Regions from separate parts of the Shewanella sp. GXUN23E genome, predicted to be linked through region 1. Evidence: predicted binding sites of a transcription regulator. Region 1 holds the regulator's gene; each other region holds the start of a gene.

Region 1 (5,092 bases):
TGGCCGAAGCTGTGTGGCAGAAAGCTGCCAATATCAAACTGTTGATTTGTGACGTCGACGGCGTATTTTCCGACGGTCGTATCTATCTGAGCAACAGTGGCGAAGAACTCAAGGCATTTCATACCCGGGATGGCTTTGGGATTCGCTCGCTGTTATCTACCGGTTTTCATATCGCGGTGATCACCGGTCGTCAGTCGCAGCTGGTTGAAAACCGCATGACAGCGCTTGGCGTGGAAGATATCTATCAGGGCATAGATGACAAACTGGTGCCTTTTGCAGCACTGCTGAGTAAATATCAGCTGACTGCCGATCAGGTCGCTTATATCGGTGACGACATGGTGGACCTGCCGGTAATGCAACAGGTGGGGTTGGCAGTGTGCGTTGCCGATGGTCATCCCTACGTCAGACAACATGCCGATATGATCACTCAGGTGCCCGGCGGCTATGGCGCGGTCAGAGAACTGACGGATCTGTTGCTGATGAGTCAGGATAAGTTCGACGCTGCCCATGGGATGAGTATATGAATCGGATTACGCTGGCGATTGTGCTGTTCTTCTCAATTGCACTGGGGCTTTACTGGCAGGTGCAGATGAAAAAGAATGAGCAGCAGTCCAATGCCGCTTCCAATGTGGTTCAGCCTGATTTCGTCGCCGACGATCTCTCCAGCGTCAGTTTCAATGACCTGGGCGAAGTTGAAAGCCGGGTGACAGCTGTACATATGGAACATTTCGAAGCCAGCAATCTGACCCGTTTTTCCCAGCCTGTCTATCTGCTTTACCCGGATAATGGTCAGGCGCACTGGCGGATATCTGCCGCTGAGGGCACGCTCGACAAAGACGACAACATAGTCACGCTTGAGAATAATGTTATCATCGACGCCATTACGCCCAATGAACCCTTGCAACAGCTGAAAACCAGCTACCTGCAGCTGGATCTGGATACCATGATCATGCGCTCTGATCGCGTAATCCAGGTAGATGGCAGCAATTTTAAAGTAGAAGGTACAGGGCTTTATGCCGATCTGAATGCGCAGACAGTTAAGCTGCTGAATCAGGTAACAGGAATCTATGAACCAAACTAAGACATTTTTTGCGGCACTCCTGTGCACCCTGAGTTGGGGCGCACTGGCGGCTACGGACGATCTCACCAAGGAAGTGCACATCAAGGCACCCAGCCAGTTTGCCGATATCAAGAACAAACGGGTGGTGTACTCAGGCCCGGTGACAGTCACCCAGGGCAGTATCAAAATTCAGGCCGATGAGCTCAGCGCCAGCCAGGGGGATGGAGAAACCATTCTTATCGCCACCGGCAAACCGGCTACCTACACCCAGATGCTGGACAATCATCGTCCTGCCACTGCCAGTGCCAATGAGATCCGCTACAACATCAGCAAGCGGGTACTGACCCTGATGGGCGATGCTGAAATCGAGCAGGATGGCAGCAAAGTCAGTGCGCCCAAAATCGTCTACGACATTGAATTGCAACAGATGACCGCACAGGGTAATCAGAATCCTGACGATCGGGTGCACACTGTCATCAAGCCTGAAAACTTCCAGAATGACATCAAGCCTCTGGACGACAACAAACCTTCCAGCAAAGACAAAAAGCAGGGGCAGCCGGATTCATGAGTGAACTGACGCTGAAAGCAGAGCATCTTGCCAAAAGCTACAAGAATCGTCAGGTCGTCAAGGACGTCAGCCTGGAAGTGAAAACCGGTCAGATCGTCGGTCTGCTCGGCCCCAACGGTGCCGGCAAGACCACCACATTTTATATGGTGGTTGGCTTGGTCAAAAGCGACAAGGGTGCTATCTACATCAATGATGAAGACCTGACGCTGGATCCCATGCATATGCGCGCCCGCAAGGGTATCGGCTACCTGCCTCAGGAAGCCAGTATCTTCCGTAAGTTGTCCGTCCGCGACAATATCATGGCAGTCCTGCAAACCCGCAAGGCACTGACCAATGAGCAACGGGAAGAACAACTGGAACATCTGCTGGAAGAGTTCAACATCACCCATATCCGCGATTCCATGGGGATGGCCCTGTCAGGCGGTGAACGCCGGCGGGTGGAAATTGCCAGGGCGCTGGCAGCCAATCCCAAGTTCATTCTGCTGGATGAACCATTCGCCGGGGTTGATCCGATCTCGGTTATCGACATCAAGAAGATCATCGAACAGCTCAAGAGCCGTGGTCTGGGGGTACTGATCACCGACCATAACGTGCGGGAAACCCTGGATGTTTGCGAACACGCTTATATCGTCAGCCACGGCAATCTGATTGCCGAAGGCACACCGGCGGAAATCCTTGATAACCAGCAGGTGCGCGCTGTGTACTTGGGTGAACAATTCAGGCTATAGTTAATTCATGTGTCCCGGCGCCAGTGCAGCAGCCATGCCGGGACAGCAAGGATACGCACTTTCCTCAGACCGATGGACATACCGGTTCTCGAGAATTTCTATTAAAACCACTCTATACAGGGATTTGCGGTAAAGATGAAAGCGTCTCTCCAGCTTAAACTGGGTCAGCAGTTAACCATGACGCCTCAACTGCAGCAGGCCATCCGCCTGTTGCAATTGTCTTCTCTGGAACTCCAGCAGGAAATCCAACAGGCGCTGGAATCCAATCCTTTGCTGGAGATGGATGAAGAACAATATGACTCAGAGCTGAATGACAACGAGGGTGACAACTCAGCGGAATTTGATGAGCCTGACGATTCAGAGCCGATGCAGCACAGCTCAAGTGTCGAAACATCAGACGCCATCACCCAGGAAGCCATGCCGGACGAGCTGCCCATGGACACCACCTGGGATGAAGTCTTCACTGCCGCTCCAGTCGCTGCCGGCCCCGCAGTGCGTGATGATGATATGCCATTTCAGGGGGAAACCAGTGAAGGTCTGTATGAACATCTGGAATGGCAGAAAAACCTGACGCCCTTTTCCGAGAACGATTACGCCATCGCCACCGCCATTATTGAGGCGATCGATGACCGAGGGTACCTGACTCAAAGCACGCAGGAGATCCTCGAAGCCTTGGGAGATGAGGACACTGAACTCGATGAAGTTGAAGCGGTACTCAAGCGTATCCAGCACTTCGATCCTGTGGGCGTGGCTGCCAGGGATTTGAGCGAGTGTCTGCTGATCCAGCTCAATCAGTTTGCGGCAGAGACTCCCCACATTGAGCATGCCCGCTTACTTATCCGTGAGCATCTGGAGCTGATTGCCAACCGCGATTTCCGCACTCTGATGCGCAAGACCCGCCTTAAGGAAGATGATCTGCGTGAGGCCATTAACCTCATCCAGACCCTGAATCCACGGCCAGGTCTGCTCATCAGCCGGGATAACGATGAGTATGTAATCCCAGATGTATCCGTATCCAAGAAGCATGGCCGCTGGGTAGTGGAGCTCAACCCCGATTGCATGCCCAAACTGAATGTCAACCAGCATTATGCAGCCATGGCCCGCAGCACGCGCAGCCAGGCTGACAGCCAGTTCATTCGCGGCCATTTGCAGGAAGCCAAGTGGTTTATTAAAAGTCTGGAGAGCCGTAACGATACACTGCTGAAAGTGGCCAATTGTATCGTGCAGTTTCAACAGGGATTTTTTGAGTTCGGCGAAGAGGCCATGAAACCTATGGTACTCAACGATATTGCCGAAGCGGTTGAAATGCATGAGTCCACCATTTCCAGGGTGACCACGCAAAAATATATGCATACCCCAAGAGGGATTTTCGAATTAAAGTATTTCTTCTCCAGCCATGTTGGAACTGAAGATGGTGGAGAATGCTCGTCCACTGCCATTCGTGCTTTTATCAAAAAGCTAGTGGCAGCCGAAAACCAGAAGAAACCATTAAGCGACAGCAAGATGGCAGAACTTCTGGCAGAACAGGGAATAAATGTTGCCAGACGGACTATCGCCAAATACCGAGAAGCGATGCTGATTCCGCCTTCCAACCAGCGTAAGAGTTTATAACCCTACCCGGAATAAAGGAGGTAGCTATCTATGCAAATCAACCTGACTGGACACCATATCGAGATTACAGACTCTCTGCGGGAATATGTGGAAAGCAAATTCACCAAGCTTGAACGCCATTTTGAACAGATCAATAATGTGCACGTTGTATTGAATGTTGAGAAACTTCAGCAAATTGCAGAAGCAAAACTGCATATAAACGGCGGCGAAATTTTCGCAACTTCAGAACATGAAGATATGTATGCCGCAATAGACGCCCTGATCGACAAACTTGATCGTCAGGTGATTAAACACAAAGAGAAACTGACAAAACACTAACGATGGAACTTCGTACCATCCTGCAGCCGGAGTGTGCCTCCTGTGCCACTCCGGGCAGTAAGAAAAAAGTACTTGAGCTGGTAAGCGATCTTATCGCGGCTCAGTACCCCACCCTTTCCTCCCAGGAAGTATTCGAAAGTCTGCTTGCCCGGGAGAAAGTTGGCAGCACAGGAATCGGAAACGGTATTGCTATTCCTCACGGCAAACTGACGACTATTGATCATCCCATCGCCGTCCTGGTGAAATGCACCGAACCCGTTCCCTTCGATGCCATCGACAATCAACCGGTCGATATTCTTTTTGCCCTGCTGGTTCCAGCCGAGCAATGTCAGACTCATCTGGCAACACTCGCTGCAATGGCTGAAAAGCTCAGCGACAAACAAGTGGTTAAGCAACTGCGCAAAGCGCAGGATGACGCAGAACTGTTCCGGGTTATTACCGCATGAAATTGGTTATCGTATCGGGCCGCAGTGGCTCAGGAAAATCTGTTGCCTTAAGAGCGCTGGAAGATCTGGGCTACTACTGTGTGGATAATTTGCCGCTGTCGCTGATTGGCAGCTTGATGGAGCAACTCAAAAGCACCACTGAACAGGTCGCCATCAGTGTGGATGTGCGCAATCTGAAAAATCAGGATAAGGTGCTGGAGCAACAACTCAAGTCACTGAGCAATACTGAGATCACCAGTTTTTTCCTGTATTCAGGTGATGATATCCTGCTGAAACGCTACAGCGAAACCCGACGCCTGCACCCTTTATCACGCAACCAAAGCTCTCTGCAGGAAGCCATCAAACTGGAAGGCCAGCTGCT
Region 2 (5,092 bases), on a different contig from region 1:
CACCGATACGATAATGATCCGTGGTGATCAGTGCAACCTGATCAGATCCATGATACGCGGCAAAACGTGCCGCGATCTTGGCCAATGTAGTTGTCTTGCCTACACCAGTGGGGCCAACCAGGGCGATAACTCCCCCCTGCTTGACGATATCATCTCCCCGGTTATCCAGCAGATTAGCCAGACTCTGCGGTAATGTACGCACCAGCTCAGCCGGTGGATAATGCTGACTCAAGGCCGATAACTTCGCCGCCAATTGGGGAGAGAAATCCGCCTGCAACAGGCGTTGCTCCAGCATTGCGCCAACAGGATCCTGACGCTGGCGCTGCTCTGACATCAGGCTGGAAAGCTGATGAGTCAGCAGCGCCCGGAGTGCAGACATTTCTTCACGCAGTTCTTCAACCCCGGCGTTGGACGCCTGAGGCTGAGCGGCTTTACGGGCAGGTTGAACATGTGCCGCTTTTGGGGCGTCCCCCAGACCACGGGCCCAGGCCGGTAACTCAGGTTCTGCAGCCGGTTGACGACTCTGCTCAGTGAGACGTTGTTGCTGCCGCTCAAGCAGCGCCTGCAGTGAATCCGCCGGTACGTTTTGAGCAGCCGTCGGTGCCTGACTGCGCGCCTTGACGACATTGGACTGGCCAAGTGAGACGCGATCATCAGCAACATCCGCCATTATACCGGTTGTTCTTGGCTTGGGATCGTCATAATCCACGGCTGCGACAATTTCGATGCCACCGGCGACTTTTTTGTTCGACATGATCACCGCATCAGAACCCAGGGTATCTTTGACCTGTGCCAGCGCCGTTCTCATGTCTTTGGCAAAAAATCGTTTAATTTTCACTTCTCAACCCTCTATTGACCGACGGCGGACACAATTCTGATTTGTTTCTCATCAGGTACTTCCTGATAAGAGATCACCCGCATATTGGGGATGGTGTATTTCACAAACCGCGACAAGGTCGAGCGCAACATGCCCGAAGTCAGCAAAATGGCCGGTTGCCCAACCATTTCCTGACGTGAAGCTGCATCGGCCAGGGATTGTTGCATGCGCTCAGCCAGTCCGGGTTCGATATTTGGCCCGTCACCGCCGGTTGCCTGCATAGACTGATGCAACATCTGTTCCAGCTCTGGCGCCAATGTTATGACAGGGATTTCCAGCTCGGGGCCTGAGATCTCCTGAACGATCATTCGTTTGAGCGCAATTCGCACCGCCGCGGTCAACACCTCGGTATCATTGCTGCGTGGACCATATTCCAGCAAGGTCTGCACTATGGTACGCAAATCACGAATAGAGACCCCTTCATTCAACAGGTTCTGCATCACCTTAACGACATTACCCAGACTCATGACCTCTGGAATAAAGCCATCGACCAGTTTGGGTGAGTGTTTACCAAGAATGTCCAGCAACTGCTGAACCTCTTCATAACCCAGCAACTTGGCCGCATTATTGGTCAGCAATTGACTGATGTGGGTAGCAACCACAGTGGAAGCATCCACCACTGTGTATCCCAGTGACTGGGCGTGCTCACGCTTCGCTGGCTCCACCCACACAGCTTCCAAGCCAAACGCGGGATCTCTGGTCACAGTACCTTCCAACTTGCCAAAGACCTGGCCGGGATTGATCGCCAGCTCGCAGTCATGACGTACTTCAGCCTCACCGACCACCACCCCCATCAGCGAAATCCGGTACGCATTGGGCGCCAAATCCAGGTTGTCGCGGATATGTACTGCCGGAACCAGAAACCCCAGCTCCTGCGACAACTTCTTACGCACGCCCTTAATCCGTCCCAGCAGCTCTCCGCCCTGGCTTTTATCCACCAAAGGAATGAGTCGGTATCCTACCTCCAGCCCAATGGTATCGACATGCTGCACATCATCCCAACTGAGTTCACGGGGCTGACTCTGAGCAGGATCAATCTGTCCCTGCTTTGTTTTCTCCAGCGCTTCGCGCGTCTTTTGCTCGGCACGACTTTTGATAAACCAGGCGCCATAGCCAGTCAGTGCAGCAAACGAGAGAAACACCAGATGAGGCATACCGGGCACCAGCCCCATCACCAGCAGGACACCAGATGCAATCGCCAGTGCCTTGGGGCTGTCAAACATCTGACTCATTACCATCTGCCCCATATCGCCGGTCTCATTCTGGCGGGTTACCATCAGGGCCGCCGCAATCGACAGCAACAGCCCCGGGATCTGAGCGACCAGACCATCACCGATAGTCAGCAAAGTGTAGATTTCAGCGGCGCTGCTGAAATCCATGTCATGTTGCAACATGCCGATGATAAAGCCGCCGAGGATATTGATAATCAGGATCAGAATACCCGCAATGGCGTCACCTTTGACAAACTTGGAGGCACCGTCCATCGCACCGTAAAAATCCGCTTCCCTAGTAACCTCTTCACGGCGCTGGCGGGCCTGTTCCTGGTTGATAATCCCCGCATTCAGATCAGCATCGATGGCCATCTGCTTGCCGGGCATGGCATCCAGCGTAAAGCGGGCACTGACTTCGGAAATTCGCCCGGCACCTTTGGTCACCACGGCAAAGTTGATGATGATAAGAATGAGGAACACCACCAGACCGACAGCGTAATTGCCGCCGATAACCACTGAACCAAATGCTTCGATAACCGCACCGGCCGCGTCACCGCCATTGTGCCCGTCCAGCAGTACCACACGGGTTGAGGCGACGTTCAGTGCCAGCCTGAGCAGAGTTGCGATCAGCAGGACAGTCGGAAAGGCGGCGAAATCCAATGGCCTTTGGGTATAAATGGAGACCAGCAGCACCACCAGCGCCAGAGCAATGTTGAAAGAAAACAGAATATCCAGCAAAAACGCCGGCATCGGCAGCACCACCATAGCCAGTGCAGCAAGCACCAACGCCGGTGTACCTATCCCCTTCAGGTGTTTGGGCCTGACCTCTTTGACCCGCCCAAGTGTCGCTCTTACATCCATCTGCTGTTCCGACTGATATTTGACATCAACACCGAAAAAGCAAATAGCGCACCAAGTTTAAAGAATACTGATGCTCAGGTAAGTACAACGGGAATTCACCGATACGCTTCTTCGCCGTCCCCCTGTGAGACAAAAGAGAATCAGAGAGAACATTAACTTATACATCAGAGCATTGGCATTAGTGCTTCAAGTCATCCGGAATGGGTTGATTCATGGGAATGGGCGTAGGGCGACGTCCTTTGCCCTGCTGGAATTGTCTGAGCTGGAACACATATGCCAGTACCTGAGCCACAGCGGTAAACAATCCCTCTGGCACCTGCTGGTCAATTTTGGTGCTGTGATAAATCGCTCTGGCCAACGGAGGAGCCGAGACGATGGGGATCTCATATTCCCTGGCGATTTCCCTGATTTTAAAAGCAACTTCATCTACGCCCTTGGCCACCACGTATGGCGCCGGCGATTTGCTGACATCATATTTTACCGCCACCGCATAATGTTCCGGGTTTACCACAATCACATCGGCAGTGGGAATATTGGCCATCATGCGTCGCTGCGCCATCTCGCGCTGCATTTGGCGCACCCGTCCTTTCACTTCAGGCTTGCCTTCAGTGTCCTTGTATTCGTCTTTCACCTCCTGTTTGGTCATCTTCAACTGTTTATTGTGATTCCAAATCTGGAATGGCACATCGATGATGACAATCAGCAGGATAGAAGATGACAGCAGCAAAAACAGCCACACCAGCAGATCCAGCGCATGATGCATATTGCCGGGCATGTACTCGCGCGAGAGCGACAGGATTTCGTCGAAGTACAGCGACAGCAGTACGTATGCGGTCACCGCAACCACTGAAAATTTCGCCAGCCCCTTTGCCAGTTCAACCAGGGCCTGTACCCCAAACATACGTTTAAAACCGGCGAGGGGACTCATTTTTGAGGCTTTGGGCAGAATGGCGTAGGTGGAAAAAGTAATGCCTCCCAGCAGCACATTTCCGGCAAAAGAAACCAGCGCCAGAATACCCACCAGCACCAATACCGGAAAAGCCAGTTCACTGAAAATCATCTTCCAGATATTAAACATCTGACTGGTGTCAAATACCTGCTCCCGGGTCTGGGTTAACAGTTGCGTCATCACCCGGTCGAGCGCCTGTGCCAGCGACGGTCCGGTAACCATAAAGCCGACAGCCGCGGACAGCAGTACTGCGGCAGTCCCCAGCTCCTTGGATCTGGCCACCTGCCCTTTGGAACGCGCATCCTGCAATCGTTTGGGGGTCGCCTCTTCAGTCCTTTCCTGACTGGTATCATTCTCTGCCATCAGGGGCCTCCATCGACCTTACACTGCAGATTCACCAGATCGCACAGCAGAGCCTGAGCGCTGTCCCATATTTGTTCAAAATGCGCCATCACAGGAGACAGCGTCAGCCACAAAATGACCAAACCGCTTATCATGGTCACCGGAAAGCCAATGGAGAAAATATTGAGTTGCGGTGCAGCCCGGGTCATCACCCCAAAAGACAGGTTGATCATCAGCAATGCCACGATGGATGACATCGCCATTGTCAGCGCGGAAGCAAACATAGTGCTGCCCCATAATGCCAGCGAGCGATAGTTTTCCACGCTTATTCCGGACATAGACACGGGCAGCGTGTCGAAACTTGCCACCATCATGCGGATCAGCAAAAGGTGACCATCCACGGCCAGAAAAATCATGGTAGTCAGCAACAAGAACAGATTGCCTACGGCGGGAACCTGCTGTCCGGAAGAGGGATCCACCATGGAAGAAAAGCCTAGGCTGGTTTGCATCCCGATGATCTGCCCGGTCAGCACAAAGGTCTGTACCAGCAGTATGGTCACCAGCCCCATGGCAGTACCAATCAGAATTTGCTGCGCAATAACAAAGACAGCCGGCAGTGAAAACAGCTCAATGCCCGGCATGGGTGGCAACACTGGGGCAATGGCAAGAGTAATGGCCACACCAACCAGTAAACGGATCCGGGCCGGTGTTGTGGCGGCCCCAAAAATCACCATCACCATCAACATGGAAGATACCCTGACAAAGGGCCACAAATAGCCCGCCAGAGCATCGTTGATGGTGTTCATCAGGATATCCAATTCAGCCCACCACAATGGGGATGAGGTGCACGAT
Region 3 (5,092 bases), on a different contig from region 1:
CTGCTGCAACAGCTGCAACAATTCGATGCCCAGCTCTCAAAACATCCAGACCGAGCTCGCCTGACCATGGACTTGGCTGATGCCGTGGCCGATATCAAAGATGCGCTGGCCCGTTGCCAATCGGCCAATGAAGCCAATGCCAAACTGATAGAGATGAATCTGGCCAGTATTAATCGCCTGACCTGCGCCCTTCAGGCCAGCCGCAATGCCAGCAGCCTCACCTATGATGGCAAAGGTAAAACCTCCACCATTTCAACGCTGGGCAATAATCTTAAAGTCTGACCCGAACGGGCTATTTCAGTTAGCCCAGTGACATCCCCCCTAGCGATAGACTAGCTGGCTTGAGGTTTGAGTATTCATTCTGTGTTGCATCACTACCGCTCTCACACAGCTATCGGATCTCTCCATCAAGACCTTTTCGAGCTGCGCCGCAGTGCCCGCCATGCCTTAACTCTCAGGTCGCCATTCGCGGATTACCTGCAGACACGAATGGCTGACAATAGCCGGCGCCGATAAACAGCAGACACGCGCCGATAAATCGTGCGCCCGTTTACGTTCATCAGCTGTCACGTCCTGATTCATATCCAGAACCGCAACTGAATCCCGCACGCAGGTGCACCAACCTCTTGGTATCGCCTACATTTTCAAACAAGAAACGCTATCCGAGCCCATGATGGGTCACTGAAACAGTGAACAACAGGAAGGTGCAAAAGGAAGTAAAAAAGCCATGTAACATGTTGATGCGGATATTGATGCCTATTGCCAGGATCCGATAGTTGCAGCGAGTCGCTTGCAGGCATCTTAAATACAGGAGCCCTGCAATTTTCTGTACGGGACAGAGATAGCCAAGGCATCTGATATCTCGGTACCTCTTTGCATCTCTTCACGCATTTGAGCATTAACAAAAACTCAAAGGGCTCCGCATGGGAGCCCCAAGACCAGTACCAGAACATCAGAAGTAGGTGACCGACTTCACCCGCTGCGAGCGGTTTTCCTGCTGATACAGATCCCACACCAAACCAAAATCCAGTTCCAGTTCAGTCACATAATGGTCACCGGCCGGATAACTTTTTACCACGCGGGCACCACGGATCAGACCGCTGACACTGGCTTTAACATCATCACTTTTTAACAACCAATCTCCCACCTGACTGCTGGCGGACAACTGCTGACCATAGACCTGTTCGGCCAATTCACGATAGGCCTCGATTTTGGAAGCCTGCATCGCCATCAACACTCTGTGACTCTGCTGATCTGACGGTTGGGTCGCCAGGGGTGCATAGCCAATTGCGGTCAACTTGGGAAAAGTTTTGGGGGCTTCGGTTTCCCACTGTACATACTTGTCATTACTGCTGCATGCGCCCAGCAGTAACACCATTGCCAATACCAAGATTCTCATTGTCTGTCTCCCAACATCTGTACCTGCCCATATCCGGGCTGTTCATAGCGATACAGCAATCCTTTATCCGACACGACTTTCTGTGATGCCGTCAGATAGGCGCCAAGTTCCTGATAGCTGGCATAAGCTGACGCCGCCGACACTACCCGGTTATTGCCCAAATCAATCAGCCTGGCATTGAGTTGCAGCCCATGGATATCCAGGCTCATGGTTGACACCAGACCGTACTCCACCAGCACATCACCGGGCAGCAATCGCCAGTCGCGGGAGAGCAACAGATTTCCGGCATCGGTAATACGCATGGCTTCGGCAACATTCACATCCACCACGTTGAAATGCCTGTTGTGCAGCTCAGCCATCATCCCCTGTTGCAGTTGTTGCCCCAGCGCATTGACATCCTGCATATTGCCGACCATCACCGGCGTTGCGACCACAACCGGTTGGCTTGGGCGCAGGGCATCATTATTGAGCACCAGCTCCAGCACAGTGCGGCTGGCCAAATGATTGACAGCAGAACGCGGAGGCTTGCCATATTCATGCTGCAGGCTCATGGGGTCCGGCCCGGATGTTTGTGCGGCACAGGCCCCCACCAGCAAAAGCAGGGGCAACAATTTCATTTGTTTGAACATGATGTCGTCCTTTATCACAGACGTGCTGACAATATAGTTGCTCTGATACTGTATCGGCCACTAGGTCCCGGACTTTACCCTGATTTTCCAGCGCAACCGACGCACCACAGGTTCCATTCTGGCATGAGGCATGGTTATTGCTTAACTATTACTTAGATAGCGCTTATTAGTGCAACTGGCTTTCGTTCACGACTGCGAAACGCCAACAGAATGACGTTGGAGAGGACACATACCATGCGGATTTATATTGCCCTGTTTGCCACGCTGCTTGCCTGGCCGCTGCAGGCTGGCTGGATCACCGCGCAGGGCAGCGCCCAAATCATGGATGGCGACATCCCCAAAGCCAGAGAAGAGGCAATTGCTCAGGCCATCAGCTATGCCTCTTTGCAAACCGGTATTTCGGTCAGCAGTCAGCAGCAGGTCACAGATGGCCGTTTGACCATGGATCAATTCACCCTGACATCGTCCCTGAACAATCCGGATATTCAAATTATCAGCGAGTCCATTCGTGACGATCTGCTCACCATCAATCTGAAAATTGCCGCCCGTGACAACAGTGCCAGCCAATGTATGGAAAACTCGGTCAAAGCCGCCATATTGCTTCCCCAAAGCCTGCTCAGCCAACGTCAGCAGCTCAGCTATGGGCAACTGTTGGGGTTTGAATCAGCCTTGTCCACACAATTGGGACAACTTATCGATAAGCAGTCCAGAGCAGCATTCACTCACCTGCACGCCGATGACAAGCTTGATTTGAGTCAGGCTCTGGCCGATACCACTGGCTACAGTTTGCCAACCTGGCTGACCGAACACACCGACAGCCAGTATCTACTGTTGCCGACAGTCAAAGATCTGTCAGTACTGCCGCCTGAGTCGAGTTTGCTGGGTCTTTGGCAACATACACCACTGCGAAATTTCAGCATCAACCTGGCGCTGTATCATGGCATCAGTGGGGAGAAAATCTGGAGTCAGGACTACCATACTCAGGCGGAATGGAATTTTCCGCTGCAGGCCAGTGTTCCTCCCGCTCAGAGTCAGTTCTGGGAATCGGTATTTGGACGGGAAGTCAGAAAAACCCTGAGTAATGCCGTCAAAGACATAGACAATGCCCTGATCTGCAGGCCGGTACTGGGACAGGTCGTGGCCCGGGATAACAACCGCATTATTGTCAATCTGGGACGCAGACACGGCGTACGGCCGGGCGACAAGTTCAAGCTGGTACAGCAGCAACAAATTACCGACAGATATGATCGCCACAAGGCTCTGGCTCACGACAGCAACGTGTCTGTCACCATAGATCAGGTCACCGAAATGAGTGCCACAGCGCCGCTGACGGCAGCGCCTGGGGCGCTGGCCATTCAACTCAACGATCTGGCGATAAAACAGTAAGGAATCAATATGACAGACCTGTTGCAGCTTAATCTGCAGGTCATTGCACAGCGCTGGCCAGCAATAGCAGGCCAGCTCGCGCCCCTGTCCACAGACAGCCTCAATGCCACTCTCGTTGAGGGGCTGGAGCAAACGATCAGCATTAACGGACTGCAATTATCCAGTCGGCACGGACGTATCAGAGAGGCCGCATTACTCTGCAGTCAGGTGCCCCGGGACACCGAAAGTCTGCATCTTTATGGCACTGGCATGGGCGATGTTGCCATTTATCTGCTGGAAAACCATCCTCTGCAATCCCTTTATGTCCATCTGATGAACCTGAAAGTGTTCAAACTGCTGCTGACATACACCAACCAAAGTGAATGGCTGAGTGACCCCAGGGTACAACTGATCGCCACGCCCGACAGCGACTATCCCAAACAGCCGAATATTGCAATTCCCCCCGAACTGGCACTGTGTGATGAAGATTACTCAGTGGTGCGCGATATGTTGGTGTATGAACTCAATCGCGAGCACGTTAACCATAACCGCAGTCAACAAATAGACAGATACAAACACAGACTGGCGAGCAACCGCGGCAATCTGCAGGCCGATGCCGATGTCTCAGTCATGACCGCAGATTACCACTGCCAGCAGGCGCTGGTTATCGCCGCCGGTCCCAGTTTGGAAGAGCATTACCAAGCTCTGTTACAAATCAGCAAGCGGCCACGTTCACAGAGACCTTTGCTTATTGCCGTAGACACAGCTGTAAAAGGCCTGCACAGCAAGGGCATTCAGGCAGACGTGATTGTTACTGTGGATGAGCTTATTACGGCGCAGATCATTAATCTGGAAAACTGCGAAGGCTGTGCGCTGGTGTATATGGCCAAAACCGACCCAGAACTTATCGCACACTGGCCCGGCCCCAGGTTTAACGCCCATTCAGATCTGCCAAGGGATGACAAACTGGCTGCGGATATTCCCAAAACCCGGTTGTTTCTCAATGGCAGCGTAGTACACCCCGCGATACATCTGGCACTGTTACTGGGAGCTCAGGACATCACTCTGATTGGTGCCGACTTTGGCTATGTCGGCAAAAAGGCTCATGCTTTCTGGCAACCCAATATCATTGGAGGCGGTTTTCAGGACACGGGCCACAGGGTTCTCGATGGTCACGGCGGGCAACTGCCTACAGCATTGAACCTGCGAGCCTATTTAAGAGCGCTTGAGCACTTTATCCGCAAATATCCGCACATCAAATTTTACCGCGCCAGTCTGAATGGCGCCGATATCAAAGGAACCACCTTCAGGGCACTGAATCATGACTAAAGCCTCTCTTACCAAGCGACTCCAGCAGGCAGCCACCGCTTTTCGCCTTGGGCAGGAAGGCCGCGGCAATGGCTTATATCGGGAGATTATTGATGATATTCAACAACTGATACAGACCTCCCCTCATCAGGCAGAGTATCTCCCGTTATTAAGCAGACTATTGCAGGCCCAGCAGCGTCATGACTGGCTCGATATCGCCGATACCCTGGAATATGAAATCACCGCACTCATTCAGCACCAGGAAGAGTGTCAGTAATGCCGGACAGGCAGTGTTTGCTGCCTGTAACATCCGCAAATCTGGTGCATTCACCATCAGTTTGCCGAGTATTTAATCACTTGAATCTCAGCGCTTTTCATCTGAATCAAAACC
Region 4 (5,092 bases), on a different contig from region 1:
GTTCATGGTCAGTGCGATTTTCGTACAATTGACCGGCCACCAGATCATATTCCTGTAAAAACGGGTAAGGATACTCATCCATCAATGGAAACTCGGGTACCAAGGCCAGCGCATCCGGGTTAAGCACTATTTGCTCGAACCAGTCTTTACCCAGAGAAATCAGATAACTGCGAAATTCCGCGAAGGCATATTCGGTATCCAGTCCGGTGACGACATAGGCGGCGCCCCACACAGACCACTGATAACTGCGGCGCATCTGAATGGCAAAGTGCTTGTCGAATGCGGCCAGTTGCTCATCACTCAGCGGAGCCAGGCGTGCCTGCAGCTGGGCGGTAATTTCTGTGTCTGATTGGTTCAGTGAGGCTCGGGTTACCAGTTGCCAGAATTCTTGTTCGGTCATGAAGGACTCGGATCGGGAGAAAAGCCCCATTTTAATGAAGCAATATGCCCTGTGTCATCCGTCGGCAGCCGGCAGAAAAAAATAACCGACTCAATACGCTCTTTTACACAGCTGCTAATCTTTAAGGCGGGAATACTGTGATGTGCGGTCTGGAGTCACCGGCAATCAGATAGTTTCTGCAATGCGCTGAGGGTTGATTTATGGAACATGTCTCAATTGATCAGTTGTCGATACTGCTTATCGAGCCGTCCTGTGCTCAGCGCAAGATCATCATGAATCAGTTGATGGAAGAAGGGATACACTCCATCAAAACTGCCGGGGATCTGACAACCGGCAAGCAGCTGGCTGAGCAGTTAAAGCCGGATCTGGTTGTCAGCGCCATGCACTTTGCCGATGGTACTGCGCTGGAGCTGGTTGCTCATGTTAAAAGCCACAGCGCCTGTGAAGAAACACAATTTATGCTGATTTCCAGTGAGATCCGCAAAGAGCAGCTGGAAGCCTATCGTCAGTCCGGTGTGGTGGCGATTCTGCCCAAGCCTTTTGAGCTCAGTCATTTGCACTCTGCGCTGCTCTCCACCGTGGATTTACTGGGACATGATGAGCTGGACCTGGACTATCTGGACGTCACCGAGCTGCGGGTATTGCTGGTGGATGACTCCGGGCTGTCCCGCAAGATTATTCGCCGGACGCTTAACACTCTGGGCATGAATGACAACAACATCATTGAAGCCCAGGACGGTAAAGAAGCGATAGGCCTGCTGCAAACCCATGAGTTTGATCTGGTGATTACCGATTACAATATGCCGCTGGTTGATGGTCTGATGCTGGCGAAATATATTCGTCAGTACAGTCAGCAGCCCATGTTACCCATCCTGATGGTGTCGTCAGATGCCAACGAGTCCCATCTCTCCAACGTTGCCAGGCACGGGGTTAATGCCTTGTGTGATAAACCCTTTGAACCGCAATTGGTGCGCAGGCTATTGAAACAATTGCTGGAAGAATGAGATTTTTTGCTATTAACCTTGTTTTAACATCTTCACGAATTCCCATGCTTGTGGCATGGTAACACTGACCCTGTTGGTTCTTGGGTCTTGCTATCTGGTAATCCATAACTGTGATGATGTGAGAAAATAACAATGAACAAGACGGAACTGATCGCCAAAATGGCCGAAAACTCGGAGCTGTCCAAAGCGGACGCGGCCCGTGCCCTGAAATCTTTCGAGCAGGCAATTACTGAAGCCATGCAGGCGGGTGACAAGATCTCAATCCTGGGATTTGGTTCATTTGAGGTGGGCAAACGCGCAGCCCGTACCGGTCGTAACCCTCAAACCGGCAAAGACATTCAAATCCCTGCGGCTAACATACCCAAGTTCAAAGCGGGTAAAGCCCTGCGTGACAGTGTGAATTGATCGTTTTTGGCTGGACACAAGCCCTCATTGTTGAGGGCTTTCTTGTTTTTGGGGCCGCATTCTCTTCATTGCACTGCAAGCGTGCCTGACGCGCCATCGGGAGGCATTGGCAGCCCACCTGCTTGCACCAATACTGCTCATCTTATGGTCTATTGTGGGTCGTATTATTGCTAAAAAACTCATAATACCCATTTTTAACAGTTAGTTAGCTTCTCAACTTCACCGCGGCTTTGATTGCACCTTCACCTGCATCTGCGCTGGCACGCTATTGGCAAACAGTATCAGGTGTCTGATGGTCTGCCCTGAAAGGAAACCGGCTGCCACAGATCAGGGGAATGATGAATTTGAGGAGATAACAATGAAGAAATACGCGTGTCCGGCAGGGATTGTCCTGTGTCTTGTGTCGCTTTCACCACTGGCTCAGGCAGGAGTCTCCGGCAATCTTGGGGTCAGTTCCAATTATCTGTGGCGGGGGATCAGTCAAACCGGTAATGGCAGCGCGGTTCAGGGAGGACTTGATTACAGCCATGACAGCGGTTTTTACGCCGGAACCTGGGTGTCCAACGTCGATTTCGGGGATGACACCAGTTATGAACTGGACCTGTTTGCAGGCTTTTCCGGCGAACTCAGTGAGGGGCTGGCCTATGACCTTGGTTATGTGTTTTACGGCTACCCGGATGCCGATGCCAGCGTAGATTTTGGCGAGCTGTACGCATCTGTGTCATGGCAGTGGCTGACGCTGGGGTATGCCCATATTATTCATGCCGGCAACGCTGTTGCCGGGGATGGGCTGGATGACAAGGATTTGGGCTATTTGAATGCCGATATCAACATTCCTCTGACCGATAAACTGACCCTGACGGCTCACTACGGCTACAGCCATGGTGATGTCAGCGAAGCCTGGTTTGGTACGGATCATTACTCCGATTATTCGTTGGCGCTGGCAGCCAGTACCGAGCTGGGGGAGGTGAGCTTTACGCTGTCGGACACTGATTTGGCGGGAGATGATATCAAAGCCGTGATTGGTTACAGCTATCAGTTCGATTTGTGAGTATAAAAAAGCGCCCTCGGGCGCTTTTTTGAGTCTTCGGCTTATTTGGCCGAAGTTTGATAAATATGTACATCCCGCTGTGGGAATGGAATGCTGATCCCTTCGGCATCGAAGCGCATCTTGACCGCCCGGGTAATATCCCAGTACACATCCCAGTAGTCTTCCGGCTTGGTCCAGGGGCGGACAATGAAGTCCACTGAGGAATCGCCCAGAGTGTGCAGCTTGATGGTAGGCTCCGGATCTTTCAGCACCTTGGGGTGATTGATGACGATATCGTGCAGCACCTGTTCGGTATGCTCAATGTTGTCGGAATAGCTGATACCAAACACCATATCCACGCGGCGCTGATGTTCCACGGTAATATTGTTGATGGTATCGCCCCAGATTTTGTTGTTGGGGACGATCAGGCGTTGGTTATCCAGGGTCATGATGGTGGTGGATACCAGACTCATGTGGCTGACTTTGCCTGTTACCCCGGCGGCGTTAATCAGATCGCCCACATCGAAAGGACGGTAGATGAGGATCATCATGCCGGAAGCAAAGTTGGACAGGGTATCCTGCAGTGCAAAACCAATGATCACACCGGCGATACCGAAACCGGCAAGCAAGGGGCCGAGCTCAAAGCCGAGCTGTGACAGGGCAATCAGCAGCCCGATGGAGTAAACCACCTTACTGGACAGCTTGGTGAAGAAGTCCTGCAGCAGCTTGCTGAAGTTCAGTTTGGAAGTGCTGACCGCGCGACGCACAAAGGACTCTACCAATCGGGCCACCAGGCTGGCGACGAACAGGATCAGCAGGAAAATAAAGACTTTGAATATCAGAGTTGGGCCATGTTCAATCAGCTGGCTTTTGGCCGTGGTCAACCACTGTTGCAACAGACCGGAAGCCACATCTATGTTCAGTACATCCTGGGTGATGTCGCCGCTGACAGAGAACAGGGTCTTTTTCATTTCCGCGGTATTCTGTCCCAGTTCATCCAGCAGTGTGATGATACTGCCAAGGCTGGCGTTACTTTTTTGCAGCCACTCTTTGTAAAGCGCGACTTTGGCGGTTTGCTCAGCGCTGACATCTTTGCCGGCGGCATTGGCATCCTGCACTGCAGCTTTAAGCTGTTGCTGCAGGAAGGTGACCTGGCTTTCCAGATGTTCACCGCGCAGGTCCAGTGCCTGGATCAGTTCAGCCTTGTTGCTGCTGACATCCATTCCTACTTTTTCAGCCCACTTAATGGTTTCCAGCTGGGCACCAAAGAACTGATCACGCTCGGATTCCCGCTTGGCGATCAGCAGAATGGTCTGGCTGTCATCCGCCTGCCCCAGTTCCTGCTTGAGCTTGCTGATATTGTTGGCCAGATAACCCTGTACCTGATTGATAAATTGCAGCTGCTCGGTAATCAGTGGTTCAACCGATTTGGTGTCAACGTCCGGTTGGGCAACCATAGTGGCAATCAGGCTGCGCAGCTCGGTAATTTTGTTGATGATGCGGTATTCGGTCAGGGCGCGGATTTCGCCTTTGGCTGTTTTCAGCTGCGCAATATCCTGATCAATCGCCTGTTGCAGCAATTGAATTTGTTGGGTGGTTGGGGCCGTGCTGGTCGGCGCCTCATTGGCGAAGGCACTCAAGCAGGCCAATGACAGCAGTGCCGCTGCCAGAGTAGTAGCTAACTTGGACATTGGAATGGAATATCCTTAATGACTTTAAGGTCGTAATGATATTCCCCCGACCGGGGTGGCGGCAACAGTGAAAAATCCGGAATTGGTGGATGGCTTGGGGTTCAGTGTATGGATTTGCTACACTCGCATCCCTGAATTGTGGTCAAACATTTGGCCGCTGATTGTTACCCATGGATTACGCCTATGATTTGCCCACACTGCCACAAAGGTTTCAGCGTTGCCCGAATAGAGAAACAGCGCGGAAAAGGACTGAAAGCTGAGTTCCAATGTCCTCATTGTCATGCCTGGCTTGGCAAGAATGTCACGTTGCAGCGCCTGAAAATACTCGGTTTCTATCTGGCCGTTGCCATGGGGGGCTGGTATTGGTGGTTGCCTGAGGGCCGGATGATTGCGGCTCCGGTCGGTATTCTGTCGCTGATCCTGTTGCTGGTTGCCAACCTGATGGACCATTTGCGCGTGGTCGAACCTCCGCAGGACGAAGCGCAATAGTTGCGCCGCCGGTTAACTCCAGTCTGTTGTTCAGCAATATCCCATGGCCTTGGGCGATGGGATATTGCAACAG

Evidence for each region. Region 1 encodes sigma-54, which starts transcription at its own class of promoters, with help from an activator protein. Its sites were predicted from a motif close to GTTGGCACGNNNNTNGNNT; they were not measured.
Region 2: flhA (flagellar biosynthesis protein FlhA) is a predicted target of sigma-54. The motif match lies at 2,987-3,005, and genes of this name have one in related genera.
Region 3: ACRRUX_RS09345 (flagellar assembly protein T N-terminal domain-containing protein) is a predicted target of sigma-54. The motif match lies at 2,153-2,171, and genes of this name have one in related genera.
Region 4: ACRRUX_RS13845 (TorF family putative porin) is a predicted target of sigma-54. The motif match lies at 2,066-2,084, and genes of this name have one in related genera.

What each region holds. Positions count from the first base shown of each region.
Region 1 covers NZ_JBOZWP010000017.1:54,283-59,374, forward strand. Annotated here, with positions in the region: gene kdsC (3-deoxy-manno-octulosonate-8-phosphatase KdsC) at 1-524, shown strand, start outside; gene lptC (LPS export ABC transporter periplasmic protein LptC) at 521-1,081, shown strand; gene lptA (lipopolysaccharide transport periplasmic protein LptA) at 1,068-1,628, shown strand; gene lptB (LPS export ABC transporter ATP-binding protein) at 1,625-2,356, shown strand; gene ACRRUX_RS14555 (RNA polymerase factor sigma-54) at 2,492-3,967, shown strand; gene hpf (ribosome hibernation promoting factor) at 3,998-4,285, shown strand; gene ptsN (PTS IIA-like nitrogen regulatory protein PtsN) at 4,288-4,731, shown strand; gene rapZ (RNase adapter RapZ) at 4,728-5,092, shown strand, end outside.
Region 2 covers NZ_JBOZWP010000008.1:10,746-15,837, forward strand. Annotated here, with positions in the region: gene flhF (flagellar biosynthesis protein FlhF) at 1-838, opposite strand, end outside; gene flhA (flagellar biosynthesis protein FlhA) at 850-2,949, opposite strand; gene flhB (flagellar biosynthesis protein FlhB) at 3,128-4,261, opposite strand; gene fliR (flagellar biosynthetic protein FliR) at 4,261-5,046, opposite strand; gene fliQ (flagellar biosynthesis protein FliQ) at 5,060-5,092, opposite strand, start outside.
Region 3 covers NZ_JBOZWP010000008.1:50,035-55,126, forward strand. Annotated here, with positions in the region: gene ACRRUX_RS09330 (flagella synthesis protein FlgN) at 1-282, shown strand, start outside; gene ACRRUX_RS09335 (LPP20 family lipoprotein) at 953-1,399, opposite strand; gene ACRRUX_RS09340 (FlgO family outer membrane protein) at 1,396-2,028, opposite strand; gene ACRRUX_RS09345 (flagellar assembly protein T N-terminal domain-containing protein) at 2,263-3,414, shown strand; gene ACRRUX_RS09350 (motility associated factor glycosyltransferase family protein) at 3,424-4,722, shown strand; gene ACRRUX_RS09355 (hypothetical protein) at 4,715-4,978, shown strand.
Region 4 covers NZ_JBOZWP010000016.1:14,394-19,485, reverse strand. Annotated here, with positions in the region: gene ACRRUX_RS13860 (DUF4240 domain-containing protein) at 1-400, opposite strand, end outside; gene ACRRUX_RS13855 (response regulator) at 601-1,404, shown strand; gene ACRRUX_RS13850 (HU family DNA-binding protein) at 1,537-1,809, shown strand; gene ACRRUX_RS13845 (TorF family putative porin) at 2,168-2,860, shown strand; gene ACRRUX_RS13840 (mechanosensitive ion channel family protein) at 2,902-4,530, opposite strand; gene ACRRUX_RS13835 (hypothetical protein) at 4,714-5,019, shown strand.